3 regions of the Lysinibacillus sp. JK80 genome follow, and region 1 is predicted to be linked to each of the others. Evidence: riboswitches for the same ligand, from Rfam matches in the RefSeq annotation. Region 1 holds a riboswitch; each other region holds the start of a gene.
The links. A riboswitch is a leader RNA that binds a small molecule or an ion and turns the genes downstream of it on or off. The one in region 1 is predicted to bind cobalamin.
Positions count from the first base shown of each region.

Region 2: it holds a riboswitch for cobalamin, as region 1 does, so the genes downstream of both, HXV90_RS20480 (FecCD family ABC transporter permease) here and HXV90_RS21245 (hypothetical protein) in region 1, are expected to answer to the same signal.
Region 3: it holds a riboswitch for cobalamin, as region 1 does, so the genes downstream of both, cobT (nicotinate-nucleotide--dimethylbenzimidazole phosphoribosyltransferase) here and HXV90_RS21245 (hypothetical protein) in region 1, are expected to answer to the same signal.

Region 1 is NZ_CP058997.1:4,238,671-4,246,152, reverse strand. Features, by position in the region: gene HXV90_RS21265 (C40 family peptidase) at 149-1,303, shown strand; gene ytvI (sporulation integral membrane protein YtvI) at 1,466-2,524, opposite strand; gene HXV90_RS21255 (hypothetical protein) at 2,615-3,169, shown strand; gene HXV90_RS21250 (glutathione peroxidase) at 3,250-3,795, shown strand; cobalamin riboswitch at 3,920-4,117, shown strand; gene HXV90_RS21245 (hypothetical protein) at 4,276-4,833, shown strand; gene HXV90_RS21240 (ABC transporter substrate-binding protein) at 4,817-5,767, shown strand; gene HXV90_RS21235 (tyrosine-protein phosphatase) at 5,913-6,680, shown strand; gene HXV90_RS21230 (MATE family efflux transporter) at 6,815-7,482, shown strand, end outside.
Region 2 is NZ_CP058997.1:4,080,563-4,088,044, reverse strand. Features, by position in the region: gene HXV90_RS20510 (nitroreductase family protein) at 1-58, shown strand, start outside; gene HXV90_RS20505 (NADPH-dependent FMN reductase) at 122-664, shown strand; gene HXV90_RS20500 (sensor histidine kinase) at 1,148-2,542, shown strand; gene HXV90_RS20495 (response regulator transcription factor) at 2,520-3,221, shown strand; gene HXV90_RS20490 (YdhK family protein) at 3,263-3,832, opposite strand; gene HXV90_RS20485 (biotin transporter BioY) at 3,936-4,532, opposite strand; cobalamin riboswitch at 4,686-4,872, shown strand; gene HXV90_RS20480 (FecCD family ABC transporter permease) at 5,019-6,065, shown strand; gene HXV90_RS20475 (heme ABC transporter ATP-binding protein) at 6,071-6,862, shown strand; gene dapF (diaminopimelate epimerase) at 6,915-7,482, shown strand, end outside.
Region 3 is NZ_CP058997.1:1,857,846-1,865,327, forward strand. Features, by position in the region: gene glnA (type I glutamate--ammonia ligase) at 1-878, opposite strand, end outside; gene HXV90_RS09850 (MerR family transcriptional regulator) at 934-1,311, opposite strand; gene HXV90_RS09855 (methionine gamma-lyase family protein) at 1,466-2,719, opposite strand; gene HXV90_RS09860 (trimeric intracellular cation channel family protein) at 3,061-3,666, shown strand; gene cobT (nicotinate-nucleotide--dimethylbenzimidazole phosphoribosyltransferase) at 3,718-4,773, opposite strand; cobalamin riboswitch at 4,865-5,040, opposite strand; gene HXV90_RS09870 (hypothetical protein) at 5,449-5,844, shown strand; gene HXV90_RS09875 (rhodanese-like domain-containing protein) at 5,888-6,190, opposite strand; gene hfq (RNA chaperone Hfq) at 6,286-6,516, opposite strand; gene miaA (tRNA (adenosine(37)-N6)-dimethylallyltransferase MiaA) at 6,614-7,482, opposite strand, start outside.

The DNA.
Region 1 (7,482 bases):
TTTACTAATGTATTAAATAGACATGAAATAGTATAAAAGTTATGTAGAAAATGCTAAACTTTAAAAGGCTAAAATAAATATAAGAACATTTAATTAAAATAGAAATCGTTCAAGTGATTACATAGAATATCGAGAGCGAAATTGATAGATGAAGGGAAATGAAGGTAACGTGGCTAAGCGTAACAAATGGCGTAAGTCGATGGTGCTAGCATTAGCACTAGCTGGCGGCTTATTATTTAATACAATTCAACCAACAGAAGTACATGCCGAAGAAACTTCTCAACAAATGATTGAGAAAAAGGCTGAAATAGATGCACAAATTAAAAAATTACAAGAAGAACTAACGAAACTACAACAAGAGATCGACGCAAAAGTAAAGGTATTTAAACAAGTACAAGCAGATATTAAAGAAGTGGATGCTAGTATTGTTGAAACACAAAAACGCATCGAACAACGTTCAAAAATTTTAAGTGAACGTATGGCTGCATACCAAGCGCAAGACAACACGGTAGGTGTTTATTTAAACGTAGTGCTTGAGGCAAAAAGCTTTGCAGATTTAATGGATCGTGTCGTAGCGGTGAAAACATTAATGGATGCTGACCAAGAATTAGTGGATCAACAGGAAGCAGATAAAGCAAGCTTAGAGCAACAAAAAGCTACATTAGATGAAAAACAAAAGGAACTTCAAAAACAATTCCAAGAGCTTCAGCAAAAAGAAAGCGAAATGGAAGTGAAGAAAGCTGAGAACGAAGCAAAATCACTTGCATTAAAAGCTGAAATTGCAACGAAACAAGAAGAAGAACGTTTAGAAGCGGAGCGTAAAGCAGCTGAAGAAGAGGCAGCTCGTTTACGTGCACTTCAAGCTGCTACACCAGTTGTACAAGCAACTCAAAATAATGGTGGAGGCGAACCACAAAAAATTATTGTTGGTTCAGGAGCTGGCACTGTTTCTTCAGGAGATGCCATTTCAACAGCTAAACAATTCCTAGGACGTCCTTATGTTTGGGGTGGTAGCAACCCATCAACAGGTTTTGACTGTTCAGGTCTTGTACAATGGTCATATAAGCAAGCGGGTGTTTCTTTACCTCGTACAGCATCACAACAATATTTAGCAACACAACGCATTTCAGCAGGTGAAGCACGCGTTGGGGACTTAGTGTTCTTCAGCTATGGTTCAGGTGTAGCACACGTAGGTATTTATTTAGGTAATAACACAATGATCGACGCTCAAAACAATGGTGTCGTAATTGAATCACTTGATTGGTGGAATCAATACTTAGTAGGCTTTGGACGTATTCAATAGGCCTCACTAATATATAGACGGTTGAGATAAGAAAAAGGTCATCTTTGTAGAGAAAAATATACAAAGATGACCTTTTTTGTTTTTGGAATGCTATTCTTTCAAAAGAAACAAGACGACTACTTCTATTCTTGAAAAGAGACTTTCCTGCATACTAAATTGATATTAAATTTTAAAATTTACTTTGATGACACCTGTCTCTTTCAAGGCAATAAAGAAAATAATAACGAATGGGCCGACAAGTAAACCGATAATACCAAATAACTGTAGACCTATGAACATGGAAATTAATGTTGGTAAAGTGGATAAACCGATATGATCTCCCATTAATTTAGGCTCGACTACTCGACGAATAATAAGTAAAATAGCAGCTAAGATGAATAATTTTACAGCTATAGAGGTGTTTCCCATCAACAGGTGGTAAAGTCCCCATGGCGCTAGAATAATGATAGAGCCTAGGAATGGTACAATATCTATTAACCAGATAATAATCGTCATTGTTACTGCATATTTCGGTTGGATTAATAGCAGTCCAATGAGTGTGACGCCTCCAATAATAAAGCTTACAAATAAGTGAGCCTTCATATAGCCAAATGTTGCATCTTTTAAGCGATTTAAAATAATTTTTATCTTCTTTGCTGTATTGGGCTTTAAATATTTATAAGTGATTTGCTTTAACTTAGGCAAATCAAGCATAAATAGGAATAGCGCAATCATATAAACGAGAAGACTGATAAATAGGCTGGGTATCTCTGAAAAGAAGGCAGAAACTTTGCTATAATTAAAGAAGCTTAAAAAGGATTCTTCGACTTTCTTTATGAAATCCATAGTGGTTTTTTGAAGCGAAGCACTTACTTCAGGTGGAAAGTCTTCTGTGTATTTAGAAATATTTTCTTGCATATGAAGCCACATATCTGATAGCTTGGAAATATAATAGGGAGCTTGCTTAGATAGTAAAATTATTTGTGTCATTATTTGTGTAATAGAAAGATAACAAATAATAGATATAACAATAACACTCACTATGTAAATAAAAGCAACTGCTATTTTCCGTGACATTTTCCATTTCCGTTTAAAGAACATGACAATTGGTTCTAAGAAAAATGCACTAATCCCAGCAAGTATTAAAGGCATGGACACTGGGATAACAAAATAGGCAGCTAGAAGTAGTGATATTATCACAATCAACCGAAAAATCAATTTCCTAGCATTAAATCTATTCATAAACTCACCTTCTTTGCGAAAAAAATTAAGTTAAGTGTACCATAAATCAAATTTTATTACGTTCTGAAACAATAAAGGTAGGGATGAATTATGGAAAAAGAGATTTTGCAACTTTTTAGTAATCTAACAGAGCATGATCGCGATATTCAATATGAATCTTACGAGGAATTAATGAAAATTATGCAGGAACCCGTAGATTGGACATATGCAGTTTGGGAACAGCTAATAAAAGCACTTACATACAATAATGGTTATTCTCGTGCACGTGCTGCACAAATTTTATGCGCTTTAGCTGCAAAAAGTGATCCAGAAGAAAGGGTCTTGGAGGATTTTTTAAAGATTTGGGCTGTGACTTACGATGAACAATCTGCTACGGCAAGGCATGCATTACAAGCAATTTGGAAAATTGGACAGGCGGGCCCAGTACAAAGAGATTTGGTTGTATCGTATCTAGCTAAAAGATTTCAAACATGTATAGATGAAAAACAGCCATCTCTTATTCGTCAGGATATTATTATGTCATTTAAAAAGTTATATGATCAAACAAATGACTCGAAATTATTAGATATTGCCCATCGTTTAATTAATGAAGAACAAGATGCTAAATATAAAAAGAAGTATAAGTCAGCCATCCGTTCAAAGTAGCGAGGTGGTGTTTTTTTGTGCAAATTCTTTGATGAACGATAGAATAGTCAACTATAATGAATGAAAAAAGGGGATTATACATGAGCATTTATAATTATCTAGTTCGGAAGCCTAATGGCGAAATTTTATCAATGGAAACATATCGTGGAAAAACAATGTTAATTGTTAACACGGCAAACCAATGCCGATTTACATATCAATTTGAAGACTTACAGAAAATGTATGATAAATATGGAAAAGAGAATTTTGTAGTTCTTGGATTTCCTTGTGATCAATTTGGCCATCAAAATCCTGAAGATGGGGAGGAAACTAAGCATCTATGCAAGGTAAACTATGGGGTCACATTCCCGATTTTTGAGCTTGTACAGGTAAATGGAGAGGCTACCCATCCACTCTTTAATTATTTAAAGCATGAAGTGGATTACCGAGAGTTTGGGAAGGCAAGTATGCAGGAGAAAATGTTGGCAGAAGCAATTGTTCAACTTGCCCCAAGCTTTTTAGATGGTCGTAATATTCGCTGGAACTTTACAAAATTTCTAGTAGATGCTAATGGTAAGACCGTCGCACGCTTTGAACCAACAGATTCACAGCTCGATATTGAAAAAGCAATTGAAACACTATTATAGTAAATTCCTTAATAATGTAAAAATTTGTTAGGGTTTTCTCTTCAAGTAGAAATAATGCTATATTTTAAAACTGAGCACAGCTATTTTTTCTGAAGCATATATGATAAACTGCTTTACAAATGAAATATTCTTGCAGAATAAAGGTGCTAATTAGCATAATCGGGAATCCGGTGAAAAACCGGAGCTGTTTCCGCAACTGTAAGTGCAGCCATTATAAAGATTTACCACTGTCTCAAAGAAGATGGGAAGGTCCTTTATAACACATTCGTTTCATGTGACGAACTGTACAAGCCAGGAGACCGACCTTTATTTGAACGTATAAAAACTTCTCGGAAGCTAGGAGGATATACGGCAAATACATAGGCTTTGTCCAGTTTGATGGCTCATTATGTTATTTTTGTCGTTCCTTTGCAAAAAGGAGCGACTTTTTTATGCCTTTCAAATAAGAATTTTTCATTATAGAAAATAGGGGGGAAGCAAGTGAAAAAAGATGCCCGTTATTCTTGTTATCCATTTATGCGTGAGAAAGCTTCAACGGTCGATTTTGAAATTCGAACAGATAGCCTGACAACACATCTAGGAGTTGCATTAGCTGCGGTAAAAAAAGAGGATGTTCAAGTTGTTGCTGAGGATTTATTGCTTATGTTACCTATGGCTTATCATGTGAATGGCTCAGTTCGTGGGAAATTAGCAGTAACTGAAGAGGATTTATCTTGGTTAAGTGAACGTTATGATTTTTACGTTCGCCATGTGAAGGAAGAGATTCAAAGTTTTGTTTTACCTCAAGGAACAGAGGCAGCTTCAGCCTTACATCTTTGTCGCAGTGAGGCAAAAAAATCATATCGTACTTTACACAAAGTATCAGAAGAACGAGAGGTTCCTGCTATTCTTTTCGATTACCTTGGTTTATTAGCTAATGTATGTTTTGTCATGGCTGTTTTTATGAATCAGCAAGCTGGAATAGCGGAAATACGGTTTATTAGTAAATCCTACCCAATGAAAAAGAAAAAGGAGAATAACAATGAAAAAAGTATTTAATTTCCAATGGCTACCAGTGCTCTTACTTGCACTGGTATTAGCAGGCTGTGGCACTGCTGAAGATACAAAAAATAAAGATGCTTCGCAAGATACACAACAAGCAGAGAAAACAAGCTATAAAGTGACAGATGACCGTGGAGTGGAAATAGAGTTTAATGAAGTACCAAAAACAGTTGTATCTTTACAACCAAGTAATACTGAAATTTTGTTTGCTTTAGGTGTTGGCAATAAAATTGTAGGAGCAACTGAGTACGATACTTACCCAGAGGAAGCACAAAAAATTGAACGTGTCTCGGATACTATGAACTTTAACAGTGAAAGAATTTTAGCGTTAAAGCCAGATGTTGTCATTGCTTATACAATCGGTGATAAGGATGCACTAAAGCCGCTTGAGGACGCAGGAATTAAAGTGTTTGTTATTCAATCTGCTACTACTTTCGACGATGTTTATGGAGATATCGAACAAATTGCTGCTGTGATGGATGTTGCTGATAAAGGAAATAAATTAAACGAAGAGATTAAAGCGAAAATTGCTGAAGTACAAACGAAGGTGAAGGATGTAAAAACGCCGAAAAATGTTTATTTAGAGGTTAGCCCTAAGCCAGACATATATACAGCAGGCTCTAGCACTTTCCAGCAAGAAATATTAGATGCAGCTAATGTTAATAATGTTTTTTCTGACTTGAATAGCTGGGCAAAAGTGAATGAGGAAGATGTTATTGCGAAAAATCCAGATGTTATTTTAACAACAGTAAACTATACAGAAGATCCAATAGGAGAAATTCTTGGACGAGATGGTTGGAATACTGTGAAAGCTATTCAAAACAAAGCGGTATTGTCCATTGATACAGATATCTCTAATCGACCTGGTCCGCGTATTGGTGAAGCTGTAGAATTAGTAGCGAAGGCTGTGTACCCAGAGTTATTTAAATAAGAAATGTTTCCATGCTAGCTGTCAGCCATTCAGCTAGCATTTTTTATGTGGTTTAATTTATTACCTAGCGTGAAAATTGGAATTAATGTAGTTTGTTCTTTAAAATAAAAGTAAGTATGCTTGATAATCTTAGGAGGTGTAGTGATTGGAGCAATTAGAGACAAAGGTAATTCCATTTGAAGCAGTCTATAATTTCCGAGACATGGGTGGATATAAAACAAAAGATGGGCGTAGGGTAAAGAACGGTTTATTTTACCGCTCAGCTGCCCTTGGAAAAATGACACTGTCGGATAAAGAGCTATTTGAAACGTTAGGGATTAAAACCATTTTTGATTATCGCGATAACAATGAGGCGTATCATAATCCTAACCCAGTGTTCTCGCATGCTCAATATATACAAATCCCAGCAAAGGGTAATCATGCTTTTGAAATGCCGACCAATGCTGGTGGTAGAGATTTCTATAAAGTGGTAAGCCCTGAGATGTTTCGGGATTTTTATGCACAAATGCCTTTTAACAATCTTTCATTTAAAGAGTTAATGCAAACGATTCAAAATCCTAATAATCTAGGTCTTGTACATCATTGCGCAGTTGGTAAGGACCGAACGGGTATTGGAGGAGCACTTATTTTACTAGCTTTAGATGTACCTGAGGAGACTATCATGGAGGATTATTTAGATACTAATATACATTTACGTCCAATGGTAGAACGAATGGCTCAGGCTATTCAGCATCAGTATAATGAGCAAGAACTACAGCAATTTTATGCATTAATGTCTGCCCGTGAAGACTATTTACAAGCAGCATTGGATGCGATGGATCGTCGCTATGGTTCTAAGACTGGGTTTTTAGAGCAGGAATTTGGCCTAACAATTGAAAAACGAGAGCAATTACAATCTTATTGCTTAATTTAAAAATGAGCCCTTTCACACGATGTGAAAGGGATTTTTTATGTGGAAGCGCTGTCTTCCTATAAATCTCTTTACAGTCTGAATATTTGTGATAAGATACAATAGATTTTTAAGAAAAAATAGGAGAAGTGAAAGTATTGGCAGACACAATTAAAGAGACAAATAAGTTAAGTCTATTCCATTTAACATGGCCAATCTTCTTAGAAGTTTTTCTATTTATGTTGATGGGACTAGCCGATACTTTTATGCTCAGTGCTTTATCAGATAATGCTGTATCAGGAGTAGGTGCAGCCAATCAATATATCCATATTGCCATCTTGATTCTGGAGGTAGTGGGCAATGGTGCATCTATTGTTGTTTCTCAGTATTTAGGCTCCAAACGCTTTTTTGAAGCGGCCAAGATCTCGGCGTTAGCGGTCACGATGAATTTGGTCGTTGGGCTTTTAATGAGTATTTTATTTTTCTTCTTTGCGAGACATTTAATGACAATGATGAACTTGCAGGGAGAAGTACTCCACTATGCACAAAGTTACTTAGCCATCATTGGGAGTTTTATTTTCCTACAGGCTATTATTAATGCACTCGCTGCAATTATTCGTGTACATGGTTGGACAAAACAAACTATGTACGTTTCGCTTGGCATGAACGTCTTACATGTTGTGCTAAACTACGGTCTTATTTTTGGGAATTTAGGTTTACCAGAGCTTGGTGTGAAAGGAGCGGCTATTTCCTCTGTCATTAGTCGCGGATTAGCTGTCCTAGTATTTTTCTGGTTGCTGTATCAGGTAATGGAAGTGCGCGTAAA
Region 2 (7,482 bases), 160 kb from region 1:
CAGTCGTCGATTACGTGGGTATCGCAAGCCAGTTGAAGAATTTGCCATTTATTATTGAAATGGTATAAAATACAATAGCTATACAAATACTATGAATAATATACATTTAGGAGGAAACATCATGAAAGTAGTAGCAATCGTAGGTAGTATCCGTAAAGAATCTTATAATATGCAATTAGCTCAATTTATTCAAAAACGTTATACAGAAAAGTTAGATCTTGAAGTATTAAGCTTAAAGGACCTACCAATGTATAATCAAGATATTGAAAATGAGGCTCCACAAGCAGTTCTTGATTTTAAAGCAAAAGTAAAAGCTGCAGACGCTGTACTTTGGGTTACACCAGAATATAATGGTACAGTTCCTGGGGTTATGGTAAATGCTATTGATTGGCTATCTCGTGTAGATAAAGTAATGATTGGCAAACCATCTATCATTATGGGTGCATCAATGGGGAATTTAGGTACTGTAAAAGCACAATTACATTTACGTGATATTTTATTCTCTCCAGGCATTAACTCACCATTACTTAGCGGTAATGACGTTTATATTGGTGCTGTTCACACTAAATTTGATGAAGAAGGCAATTTAACTGATGAAGGTACAGTGAAATTCCTTGACGTAGTTATTGATAATTTCTTAAGTTGGGCAAAAAAATACGTTTAATTAAAATCTAACCCATAAGTATACAATATACTTATGGGTTATGTTGTTGGAAAAAAGAGGATGTCACTAGCGAAAAAAGCCCTTTTGTTAAGGCGAATGGTTGATTTCGGTTCCGCTAGCGTCCGATGAGCGCTTCCCTCAATTCCGTTCCTCTAGGATCTACTCTGTGACGCTAGCTCCTCTCTAATCAACCATACATCAAGAGATTATTTTTCATATTAGCAGTAACGGATAAAATAGCCCATTAGAGAAAGGATAGGCACTTGGAGAAGTGATTAGTTACCCATAAAATCTTTGCTAAGATGGTAATTCTTGTGAAACAGCAAGCCTTTTTCATACAAATTCTAATGAATGTTCAATAGTATGACCCATAGGTATACAATATACTTATGGGCATTTTTTGTTTGGAAAGATGCTACTTCTGCATGAAATCTTCACACTTTCAAGATATACTTTTAAGAAATTCTAAAATGGTGGTTATGGATGAGAAAATTATCATTAAAGCTGGGCATTATCTTCTTCATCACATTGTTTTGTATTGAAACCTTTATGATGTTTTTTTTGCATGTTTCCCTGACGAATTCTAGAGTGGAAGAGGAACTAGAGCGTTTACAAGCGATAGGAAATTCACATCGTACTATATTAGAACAGAACTTCAATAATGAAACACTAGCACATGTCGTTCTTATGGAATCAGAAGCAAGTACAGATGTCGTGGTGACTGACCATTTCGGGACAATCCTTGCATCCTCACAGCCACATCAAGAAATCAGTGATCTGATTCGTGAAATAGAGGGGGAAATACCTTATGAAGGAAGGGTTTTACAAGACAATTGGCAAGAAGTTAAAGCAATTGCGACTATAAGCCCTATTCAAAATCAGCAAGGAACGATTGGCTATGTATTTATGTTTCAAAATACCGATTCCATCCATGCATTAATGAAACGGCTGAATAAGCATTTTCTCATCGTGGGTATTGTATCTGGTCTAGTCAGTATTGCAGTCATTGTTGTTCTATCTCGTAAGCTGGCTAAGCCACTTATTCAAATGAAAGAGGCTACATTGAAAATGAGTAAGGGTGATTTTACAGTTGCTCTTTCTACGAATGGAAAAGATGAGCTTGGGGATTTATCAAATGCTATCCAGCTTTTATCCAATGATTTAAATCATCTAAGGCAAGAGCGTAAGGAGTTTTTATCAAGTATTGCACATGAGCTTCGTACACCGCTAACTTTTATTAAAGGCTATACAGACATTCTTGCTAAACGGGATTTAACAGGGCAAGATCGTCAAAAGTATTTAGCTATTATAATAGAAGAAACAAATAGACTTTCTAGATTAATCAAAGATTTATTTGATTTAGCGAAAATGGATGAAAACTCATTTGTAATTGAAAAACATTGCTTACATTTAGAGCCGTTTTTTACAAGCATTGAAGAAAAATTAAGTCCCGCTTTTCAAGATAAAGGTATCTATTTAGTTGTACGTTGTGATAATGGCTTAACACTATGTGCAGATGAAGCAAGACTTGAGCAAATTCTGATTAATCTATTAAATAATGCATTAATCTATTGTGCACCAGGAGATATGACTACAGTCACTGTAAAACAAGACAGTGGAATTTTAAGCATCATCGTTGAAGACACAGGGAAAGGAATTCCAAAGAAGGATTTACCGTATATTTTTGATCGGTTTTATCGAGTGGAAAAATCACGTAGTCGTGCTTTAGGTGGATCTGGACTTGGGCTTGCTATTGTCAAGGAGCTTGTACAAGCACATGGGGGAGAAATAAAGGTTAGAAGTGAAATAAATAAAGGGACTACTTTTGAATTATCATTTAAAGGAGTAGAAACGAATGAAAACGATTTTATGCATTGATGATGAACCAAGAATGTTAGATTTATTAACCCTTTATTTGGAACCACTATTTATTTGTAGAGCAATGTCTTCTATACAAGAGGCATTGGATTTTTTAGAAGAAGAGCATGTGGATTTAGTTCTTTTGGATATTATGATGCCAGAGATGGATGGGTGGCAGGTTTGCCAGGAAATTAGGAAGTTTTGGGATGTTCCTATCATTATGCTTACTGCAAAAGGAGAACACGCTGATATTGTAAAAGGTTTAAATCTTGGTGCTGATGACTACGTTTTAAAGCCTTTTGATGAGGAAGAATTGTTAGCACGCATACATGCTGTATTAAGAAGAACGATATCTGAAGAAAAAGTGATTAACTTTGAAGGGCTTTGTTTAGATAGAGAGTCCTTTGAAGTATATTTTCAACATAAGGCAATTCCATTAACACCAAAGGAATTTGCCATGCTCGCCCTATTTTTAGATTATCAAAATAGAGCATTTTCTAGGGAACACCTTATACATGCCGTTTGGGGATATGATGTAACGATTGAAGATCGTACCATTGATTCACATGTACGTAATTTACGAGAAAAATTAAGAAAAAGTGGTTTTCCGGCGGATGATTACTTGCAAACCGTTTGGGGCATTGGCTATAAATGGCATAAGTCTGCAAAGAGAAAGCAAATGGAACATAAAAGCTAGAAATTAACCTCTACCAGAATTGAAGGTAGAGGTTATTTCTATTATTTTGGACTAAGCTCTTCTTCTGTTACCCATTTATGATTTGTTACAGCTTCACCACTTGTAGTGGAAGTATAATCAACCATATATACAGTTGTTTGCACAGCCTCGTCAATAAGGACAGTTGCATTTTCCATACCTTCCATATGTGTTGCGTCCGTTTTTACTTCTGTTCCAGGAGCCAGTGGTGCTTCTTGTGGGTCAATTAATTCTTCATGAATTACCCACTTATGCTTTTCTATTCGCTTTCCACCAGATGTAGGCTCATAGGAAATAACATAGGCAGTTGTAGTATAGGCACCTACTATTGTTGCTTCGGCCCCTTTCATACCTTCCATATGTCCATCTGTAATAATGGCTGTGCTTCCTATAGGAAATTTCGGATTTTCAGCTTTTTTTAACGTTACTGGTACTTCGCCAGAACTTGAATGGTTCATTGTAGAATGATCCATTTCTTCAGCAGCTTCATTAGAAGTGGACGCAGGTTTTGTTTGATCCTCTGTACAAGCCGATAAACTAATTAGAGCGACTACTGATAATAGTCCGACTGACCATCTTTTATTGAATTTCATATGATATCCTCCTCACTATGTGCTCCTAATGTAGCAAATAAATGTGCAGAAACGATGGATATAACCTATGAAAAACATTTCTTTAGTCTGGCGGGGAGATATGCTATTGAATGGGCATGATCTTCAATGTTTTTTGTAATCTATGGGCGAAGATACCAGCAAAAATAGCTAAAATAATATCTTTTGGTAGTGGAGGAATCATCCAAAGCCAAACGAGCTTATATGAAAAATTCTCTGGCGCACTTGCCCATAGCTTATAGGCAAAAAACATCCAATTTGTTCCTATCAAATAATTTATAGCCGTTGCTACCAAAGCAGCTACGATAAAACTTTTCTTTGTTCCGCTTCGTTCTACGATCAACCCCGCAACAAATGCCGCAAATATAAATGTAATAATAAACCCAAAGGTAGGGCTTAAAATTTGGCCAATTCCACCACCGAAACGAGCAAAGACAGGAGCTCCTGCCAATCCTACGCACATATAAATTGTGCAGGCGAGCGCACCTTTTCTACTACCAAGAATAAGCCCTGCTAAAATTGCAAAGAAGGTTTGAAGCGTAATGGGTACACCACCAACTACCATAAAAGGTGCAAAGGAAGTGATATTAGCACCCACCATCATTAACGTTGTAAATAATCCAATGTAGGTAATGTCAACAGTTCTTAACTTATGGTGACTATGTTGTGTAACAGTTGCCATGATTTCACCTCGTTTTATAAGTTATTACTGCTAGTGTAAAAAACGAATGTATTTGTGTCAACCTTATTATTTAAATAAGTTAACTCAATTGTTGGATTAAATTGAAGTAGACTATCTATCTATAAAAATGTATGATAGAACCGTCACAATTTTATAACTTCAAATACTATTGGTGTGACATTTTGAATGTCACTTAAAAGGGAAGTCGGTGGAAGTCCGACGCTGTCCCGCAACTGTAACGAGGAATCCTATAATATGATTTGCCACTGTTTAAGAATGGGAAGGCAATTATAGGATAGTGAATCGAAGCCAGGAGACCTGCCATTTAGTAATACCTGTAATGCCCACGAGGATGCAAGCAATTACGGACAATAGCTGGATATTTTTCTGACTTTGTTTAATCTTGGGTATTTCTATGCGCATTTTCGCATGGGATACCTTTTTTTATTGCTTCATTCATCAATATTCAGTAGGAGTTTAAAACAGATGAATAAAAAATTTATGTTATTTTCCTTCGTACTTTTCATGGTATTAATTGTTTCAATGACCTTTGCTGTAATGGTTGGCTCAGTTTCAGTTACACCGTTATATGTATGGAAAGTTATTCTTTCTAAAATTCCTTTTATACAAAATTCGATCGAGCAAGATTGGAGTCGCTCTCAGGAAATCATCATCTGGCAAATAAGAGCACCTCGTGTTTTGCTAGCTGTGATAGTAGGAGCGGGGTTAGCTATTGCAGGGGCAGCCATTCAGGCACTAGTACGTAATTCTATTGCAGACCCGTATATTCTAGGGATTTCTTCAGGGGCAGCTGTCGGAGCTACTTCTGTGATTATTTTAGGAGCCTTTTCATTTTTAGGTATTTACGCTCTTTCAGTATCCGCATTCCTTGGTTCATTACTTGCCATTGCACTTGTCTTTTTCTTATCACGTGTTGGGGGACGTGTCTCTATTTTCCGCTTGCTATTGGCAGGCATGGCTGTGTCCTTTATCTTAACGGCTATCTCTAACTTTATTTTAATGATGTCAAAGCAAGAAGGGGCCTTAAAGGCTGTTATGTTTTGGATGCTAGGTAGTTTAGCTGGAGCCAAATGGAATAATATTGTGATTCCAGCTTTCGTATTTTTTATTGTATTTGGGCTACTGTGGCTACACTATCGCAATTTAAATTTATTATTACTAGGAGAAGAGGCGGCAGTGACATTAGGCGTTAATCTTCAGCAATTCCGTATTCAGTTAATACTACTAGTATCTCTATTAACAGGTGTGCTTGTCGCAGTTAGTGGTTCTATAGGATTTGTGGGATTGATTATTCCCCATATTGTGCGTTTAATTGTGGGCTCAAACTATAAATACGTAATACCTATCAGTGCTTTAATAGGTGGAATATTCTTAGTGTGGGCAGATGCTTTTGCTCGAATTATTATTGCTCCTCAGGAAATGCCAATTGGTATTATTACAGCTTTTTGTGGAGGACCATTTTTCATTTGGCTTCTCCGTCGTAACAACTATTCTTTCGGTGAAGGAGATTAACTTCCATGACATTAGAAGCGAAAAAAGTATCATTCTCCATTTACGATCAGCGTATACTGCATGATGTAAGCATTCAAATAAAAGAAAAGCAATTTGTTGGATTAATTGGTCCTAATGGGAGCGGAAAATCTACATTGTTAAAAAATATGTATCGTCTCCTAAAACCTGAAAGTGGATCGGTAGTATTAAATGAGCAAGATATATTAAAGCAATCAAGTAAAGCAATTGCGAAAAATTTGGCTGTTGTAAGCCAAGAGACACCCGTATTATTTGATTTCACTGTGCATGATTTAGTCAGTATGGGAAGAACCCCACATAAAAAGCTGTTAGAGCTTGATCAAGAGAAAGATTTTCAAATTGTTAAAGAGGCTCTTAGACAAACGGGCATATCGCATTTAGAGAAACGAAGCTTTAGTTCGCTTTCTGGTGGCGAGAAAAAACGTGTCATGGTTGCAAGGGCACTCGCTCAACAAGCACAGATATTAATATTAGATGAGCCGACGAATCATTTAGATATTCAACATCAACTTCAACTTATGGATTTAATTCAGACTTTGCATTTAACCGTAGTAGCAGCTTTACATGATTTGAATATTGCTGCTATGTATTGCGATCAAATTTACGTTTTACAGCAAGGGCGAATAGTTTGTCATGGTACACCAGAGGAAGTACTTACGCCAACAGTGCTGCAAGATGTATTTGGTGTTTTTGCGGATATTCAAATACATCCAATGACAGGGAAGCCGTATCTTACATATGTTCCTGAACAGTTCACGAAGGGGTTTAGCCAAATATAGAAAAGTTTCATCTTCTATTAGATACATAAAACATCCTTTAAGGAGTGACTGTATGCAAATAGCCTTTACGAAAATGCATGGTATTGGCAACAGCTATATCTATCTTGATCTTTTCCAACATGATTACAAGGAAGATATCTTTTGTGAATTGGCTCAAAAAATGGCCAATGTCCATACTGGTATTGGCTCAGATGGATTGATTATTATCCAACCCTCTAAAATTGCTGACTGTGGTATGCGTGTATTTAATAAAGATGGATCTGAGGGGACAAATTGTGGTAACGGTCTTCGCTGTGTTGCTAAGTATATTTTTGAACGTCATATTGTACGACAAGAGCTAATTACGATTGAAACGAAATCCGGGATTATGCTGGCACAGGTAGTGGTGCAAGACAATCGTGTAATAGAAGTGATTGTCGATATGGGCAAACCTCTCTTATTGCGCAAAGACATTCCGATGTTAGGAAACCCAAATGAGCTTGTCATCAATGAGATATTTCCTTTACCCCAACACTCTCTTTTGGTAACAGCTTTGTTTTTGGGCAATCCGAATACTGTAGTTTTTGTGAATGCGATCGAGCAAGCACCATTAAGAACATTAGGCGGTATTATAGCAAACG
Region 3 (7,482 bases), 2.3 Mb from region 1:
ACTGTTGGGTTTGTTACAGCTGTGAAACCTTGTACGTGTGCAAGAACACCCGCCATGAATTGCATAGCTGTTTCAGAAAGACCTAATTCTGTAGATTCATCATAGAACGCATTTTCTTTGCCTTTAAATAGTGACACGTTAAAGTGCATACCAGAGCCTGCTTCACCAAATAGTGGTTTTGGCATAAATGTAGCGTGTAAGCCATGTTTACGAGCGATTGTTTTAACCACTAATTTGAATGTTTGGATGTTATCACATGCAGTAACAGCATCCGCATATTTAAAGTCGATTTCGTGTTGTCCTGGAGCTACCTCATGGTGTGATGCTTCAATTTCAAAGCCCATTTCTTCTAGCTCTAACACAATATCACGACGGCAATTTTCACCAAGATCTGTTGGCGCTAAATCGAAATAACCACCATGGTCATTTACTTCTAATGTTGGTTCGCCTTTTGCATCTAATTTGAATAAGAAGAATTCTGGCTCAGGCCCTAAATTGAAGCTTGAGAAGCCCATTTCTTCCATTTTTTTAAGAATACGTTTTAGGTTGTTACGTGGGTCACCAGCAAACGGTTCGCCTTTCGCAGTGTAAACATCACAGATAAAACGTGCTACTTTCCCTTTTTCAGAAGTCCAAGGGAATACTACGAAAGTATCAAGATCAGGATATAAATACATATCAGATTCTTCGATTCGAACGAAACCTTCAATAGATGAGCCATCAAACATCATTTTATTTTCAAGTGCTTTGTCTAATTGACTTACAGGAATCTCAACATTTTTGATAGTGCCAAGAATATCTGTAAATTGTAAACGAATAAAGCTTACGTTTTTTTCTTCGATGAGACGTTTAATGTCCTCTTTTGTGTATTTACCCACAGTTTTCCACACTCCTATAATTTGTCTAGCTTTTATGTTTACCCTACCCTATTTATTAATAGAATCGAGATAAATCCCCTCTTCGGATGGACGATTTTTGCATGCGCTGTGCTTGACGCATTTCTTCACGCATAATTTGGCGTAATTCTGAATCACTTAAATCTTGCTCATCAGTTGTTGCAACAGGACTTTTCTTTTTAGCAAATATTTTTTTAATCTTCGCCATATTCATACCCTGTTCTAAGTAATCTTTAACCTCAAGCAATGTGTCGACGTCATTTAGTGAAAACATACGTCGATTGCCTTCTGTTCGGTGCGGCTCAATTAAATGGTGTTCTTCATAATAACGAATTTGTCTTGCCGAAAGCTCTGTTAATTGCATCACGATACTCATCGATAATAACGGCATAGTTCGTCTAATTTCACGACTCATTTAAGTCCTCCTCCAATACCCGCTTATCATATAACGAAATTTTTTTACTGTCAACCAACCATGTAAGGTTATCTAACATGGTTGGCACTATTTTTTTCAATTCGATTAAAAATTGTAAAAAACTATTCATATTTAAGCTTTATCTATTGTCTTGTTATGCTTTTTGAATGGCTTGAACCGCACTGCAAATAGCAAATTTAACGTGTTCATATGTTAGTCCCCCCTGGATAAATGCTGTATATGGAGGTCGTATTGGGCCATCCGCTGTTAGCTCAATGCTGGACCCCTGAATAAATGTTCCAGCTGCCATAATGACATCATCTTCATAGCCTGGCATATAGGCTGGTTCAGGAGCATAATGGGCATTTATCGGTGAGTTCGCTTGTATTTCACGACAAAAATCAATCATTTGCTGAGCCGTTTGGAACGATACTGATTGAATTAAATCTGTACGCTTCGCATGATAGCTCGGAGAAGTGCTCATGCCGATTTCCTCAAGCATTGCAGCTGTAAATATCGCCCCTTTTAGTGCTTGCGATACAACATGTGGTGCCAGGAAAAACCCTTGATAAAAATCACCTAGTGTATTTAATGTGGCCCCCGCTTCTGCTCCAATACCTGGAGATGTCATACGATAGGCACATTTCTCCACTAAATCTGCGCGTCCAGCAATATAGCCACCAATTTTAGCCAAGCCTCCACCTGGATTTTTAATGAGTGATCCTGCCATTAAGTCAGCCCCGACCTCTGTAGGTTCCTGCGCCTCTACAAACTCGCCATAGCAGTTATCTACAAAAATAATAGCTTTCGGAGCTATTTTACGTACCTTTACACACATTTCTGCAATTTCTTCAATTGTAAAAGATGGACGTGTGGCATAGCCTTTTGAACGCTGAATCGCAATCATTTTGGTTTGTGCTGTAATGGCCGCTTCTACACCTGCCCAATCAATAACCTGATTATCTAGTAAATCCACATGTCGATAACCGATTTTATAATCTTTCAGTGAACCTGTATCTTTATCACCACCATCGACAATGGATTGCAATGTATCATATGGCTGCCCAGAAATATAAAGCAGCTCATCACCAGGACGCAAAACACCGAATAGACTAAGCGTGATTGCATGTGTGCCTGAAATAATTTGTGGTCGGACTATGGCTGCCTCTGCACCAAATACCTCCGCATAAACACGCTCTAGATTATCGCGCCCCTCATCATCATAGCCATAGCCGTTTGATGGGTGTAAATGATAATCACTTACTTGATGCTTTCTGAAAGCTGCTAGCACCTTCTGCTGATTGTAGAACGCCATTTCTTCTACATTGGCATGATAAGGCCGAACTTGCTCCTCTACTTTTGCCGCTAACGATAGCGTTTCTGTTGATAAATTTGATGTAAACGTCATTCTTTCTTCTCCATTTCACAATGTCTCGCATTTCAATCAGTAAGATTTATTGACTATCTAAATTGACTTCAATCACTCTAGAATTCCCTAACCAACTACTGGTATATGAACGCTTTTGACGAATGTTTTTCTTTATTTTAATCACATTTTATCAATTTGTATGTGCACCTGTAAAACTTGCCTATTGTTTCTAAGAGGATTTTACGCTAAGCTAATGTGCGGACTCATTTCAAGATGCGTATTTAATGACCGATTTTGGCTATTAAATTCATAGATTCTGTTACGTAAAAAGTCTTTTAACTTTTAATAAAGTTTATTTATTGATAGAAGGGGTGAAAGGGATGGCTTGGGAGGTTTTTAGTATTATAGGAACAATTGCCTTTGCTATTTCTGGGGCAATTATTGCCATGGAAGAAGAATACGATTTATTCGGTGTATATATACTTGGTATTGTGACTGCTTTTGGTGGAGGAGCTATCCGAAATTTACTCATTGGACTACCTGTCACAACACTTTGGGGACAGGATATGATGTTTCAAATAGCGCTTGCTGCGATTACGATATTCTTTATTTTTCCGCATCATCTGATTCAACATTGGCATCGTTGGGGTAACTTCACAGATGCGATTGGCTTATCAGCATTCGCTATTCAAGGCGCACTCTATGCTGTTAAGCTTGATATGCCAGTAAGCGCAGTCATTGTAGCTGCTGTTTTGACAGGTTCAGGTGGGGGTATTGTACGAGATTTATTAGCTAGAAGAAAACCATTAGTTCTCCGTGATGAAGTTTATGGTGTTTGGGCAGCTCTTGCAGGATTGCTAATCGGATTCGAGGTTTTTACAGGAGACATTTTCCTTTATATTTTATTCGCAGTGATTACAGCTTTACGTATTCTTTCCTATATGATGAAGTGGCGCTTGCCATTACGAAAGTTAAATCGTGCATAAACACCATTCAGCCAATGACCAAAAATTAAGTCATTGGCTGTTTTATTGTTTTTATCTTTTTAACAACTGCATTGATTCTTCTAAAGTCGCCATGTTTTTCATCATCGAGCAAGCTGCATCTAAAATCGGAAAGGCTAAGGCTGCTCCAGAACCTTCGCCTAAACGCATATTCATGTGCAACATTGGTTCAATGCCTAGTAAGGCAGCGGCAATTTTTGCCCCTGGTTCCTCTGAAGCATGGGAAGGAATGATATAATCGATTACTTTTGGTTCGAGCTTATAAGCAATGAGGGCTGCTATAGTTGAAATAAATCCATCAATGACAACGGGTTTACGATGGGCAGCAGCGCCAAGAATAATACCTGTCATAGCCCCTATCTCTAACCCTCCAACCTTAGCCAGAACATCAATAACATCATTTGGATTAGGCTTATTTAAGGTAATTGCTTTTTCAATAACTGCCGCTTTATAGGCAATGCCTCCTTGGCCTACTCCTGCACCAAACCCCGTTACTTCGATAGGGTTGCATCCCGTTAAAACAGCTAATATCGCAGCACTTGGTGTTGTATTGCCGATGCCCATTTCTCCAGTCCCAAGTACATCAGCACCTTTTATGATTTCCTCAGTGGCCACACGGATTCCTACTTCTATCGATTGAATGGCTTCTTGTTTGGCCATAGCTGGACCATGTGCCATGTTATCTGTACCATATTTAATTTTATGAATAATGACACCTGCATCAAGTGGAATATCTTCTTTTACACCCACATCTACTGTGACCACCTTTGCATTGGTAATCCCCGCAATCGCACAAACGCCTGTACCCCCCTTAGGAAAATTTAATGTTTGAAAGACCGTAACATCTTGTGGATTCGTGGTTACACCTTCCTCGCAAACACCATGATCTGCAGCACAGACAATCATCACTTTTTTGTTGACCGTCGGATATAATTGTCCTGTTATACCAGAGAGCTGTACGGCAATTGATTCTAGTTTACCCAAGCTACCCGGGGGCTTACAAAGCGCATCAATCCGCTTTCTAGCTTGCTCCATACTTTTCATATCAGCCCCCTGAATGTTTTGAATCGTGTCTTGTAATAATTGCATGATTATTTCTCCTCTCGTTCTCATAAGACAAAATAAAAAGTCTGTAGTTTATTGTCATGACAAATAAACTACAGACTTTTCCATCATCTATATCTTCTATAGCATGTAGGCAGGTCTCCTGGCTCAAGTTCAACACCTCATAGTACCTTCCCAGCAATTTGCTAGTGGCATACACTATGAAATTCCCTTATACAGTGGCGGGTCCGCTAAAGCTTTTCACTTTATTCCCTATTCTCCCTAATGGGCACCTATTGCTTTTATGTAATTATGTTAAATCTACTTTACAACTTTTTTAGTGTCAAGAGGGAAAATTTTTTTGAGTGTTAACTTAGTACATACTGTATTCCCAATATAAGCTTATCAAGTGCTTGTCACAATAAATGATTCCTTCACTTGATTCCTAGTCTTCCATAATTAGTGCTTTTTAGAATTCTCTATGTCTAACACTCGGCTTGTACAAAAATCCATTACTGAATCAATTGCCATAACAAGTAAACTACAGACTTTTCCATCATCTCTACCTTCCATAGCATATGTTCTGCCAATTCACTGAGTAATGTTGAACATAAAAGTTGAAACCTTAATAATCTGTTCAATGTAAACATAAATTATTTCTATGATTAAAATTAGGGTAAGTATCAATAGTAAAACGATGAAAAGTTAGGAGTAGATACGATGAATACAAAACAATTAAGAAACGCTATTGCTGAAACCTGTGAAACGCACGATAGCCTCTATGCCAAACTCGTAAAACCGATCAATCAGTTGTTAATCAATATCGACGCTTCGATCAGTGAAGAGACAGCAAATAAAATACTAGAAAATTTAAAGTTATTTCATAGTGGTGATAAATACATTACGGAGTGTCATTTCGAGGAGAGTCAAAATTTCTTGAAAGATGGCATTGAGCTTCTCCAAAAAGGGGATTTGGCGAATGGAGCACTACAAATTTATGGAGCTGGTCTAAACTTTGCTAGTTATGCTTCAAAAGTGCAGGGACAAAAAAATGTTAATATCTACAAAAACTTTGAAGAGAATTTTAATTTTATCATGGATGCCTTGAAAAAATAATCATGAAAAAAGAAAGAGTGTATACTCTTTCTTTTTTCATGATTTATTTAAATTCTAATTCTCCATCATAAGCCAGCATGCCGCCTTCAAGGTTTGTTACATCAAATCCTTGTGCCTCTAAGTAAGCACACGCATTGGCAGAACGAGCTCCAGCCTTACATACAATAATATATGGCTTTTCTACATCTAATTCCTCTAAACGTTCAGGGATAGTTCCGAGTGCAATATGTTGAGCACCTGGGATCATGCCATGGGCTACTTCATCCTCTTCACGTACATCGATAATATATAGGTCCTCATTTGCATCTAACAGATCTAATAATTGTGTTGTTTCCATTGTTTTCATAAACTTTGTCCTCCAAAATATCAAATTCCACTATCATTATAGCTTGTAGCAAAAAAAACAGCCAGTGTGAGAACACTAACTGTTTAACAAACTTATTATACTTCTGTCTCTAAAAACTCTATTTGTTTTGCTGGTACGAATGTAGAAATGGCATGCTTGTAGATTAGGTGCTGCTTATTCTCAGCATCAAGTAGTAATACTGTAAAATTATCATATGATTTCACAGTCCCTTTTAACTGAAATCCGTTTAACAGAAATACAGTTACAAAAACACTGTTTTTACGTAGTTGGTTCAAGAACGTATCTTGCAAATTGATTGATTTCATCAAATAGCCTCCCTACTAACTTTCTACCTCTTCATTCCTATAGTAGCACGTTCTACCAATTTATCAATTAGTAATTTTTAGAAATTTTTCTTTATTCTTATAATCGATCATCCGGCGTAATAAAATGGACATCCATTTTATTACGGAAATAAGTAAGCTGTCTTTTTGCATAGCGACGGGAATTTTGTTTTAGGCTATCAAGGGCTTCCTCTAGGGTACATTTGCCATCTAAATAATCATATAATTCTTTATACCCGATGGCTTGTATAGACTGTACTCCACGGATATTTTGCTGCCATAATCCCTTCACCTCTTGCAGAAGACCATTTTCCACCATTAAATCAACACGACGATTAATACGGTCATATAGCACGTCACGGGACATGTTTTGACCTAGACCTAAAATAACATGGTCGTAAAGGGGTACTTCCCCTCGATTTTGCGCTTCAGCTGCTTTTGATACACCGCTTAATTCCAGCATTTCTAATGCACGAATAACACGACGTGTATTGTTTGGATGGATTGTCTCCGCTGTTTGAGGGTCTAGTTGTTTTAGTTTGTCATGCATTGCCTCAGGGCCAAGCTTTGCTAATTCCTCATAGTAGGCTTTTCGTGCTTCTTCATCTACTTTTTCATCAGTAAATTGGAAATCATAGAGGACAGCTTGTACATATAAGCCAGAGCCTCCTACTATTATAGGTAATTTTTGACGAGCTTGTATTTCCGCGATCTTCGCACGTACTAATTTTTGATAATCTGCTACCGAAAAAGATTCTGTAGGCTCTAAAAAGCTAAGTAAATGATGAGGAACGCCCTCCATCTCTTCTTCGGTAATTTTAGCTGTCCCAATATCGAGCCCTTTATAAACTTGCATGGAATCACCATTAATGACTTCACCGTGATATTTTTTTGCCAGTTCAATGCTTAATGCCGTTTTACCTGAGGCAGTCGGTCCTACTATTGCTA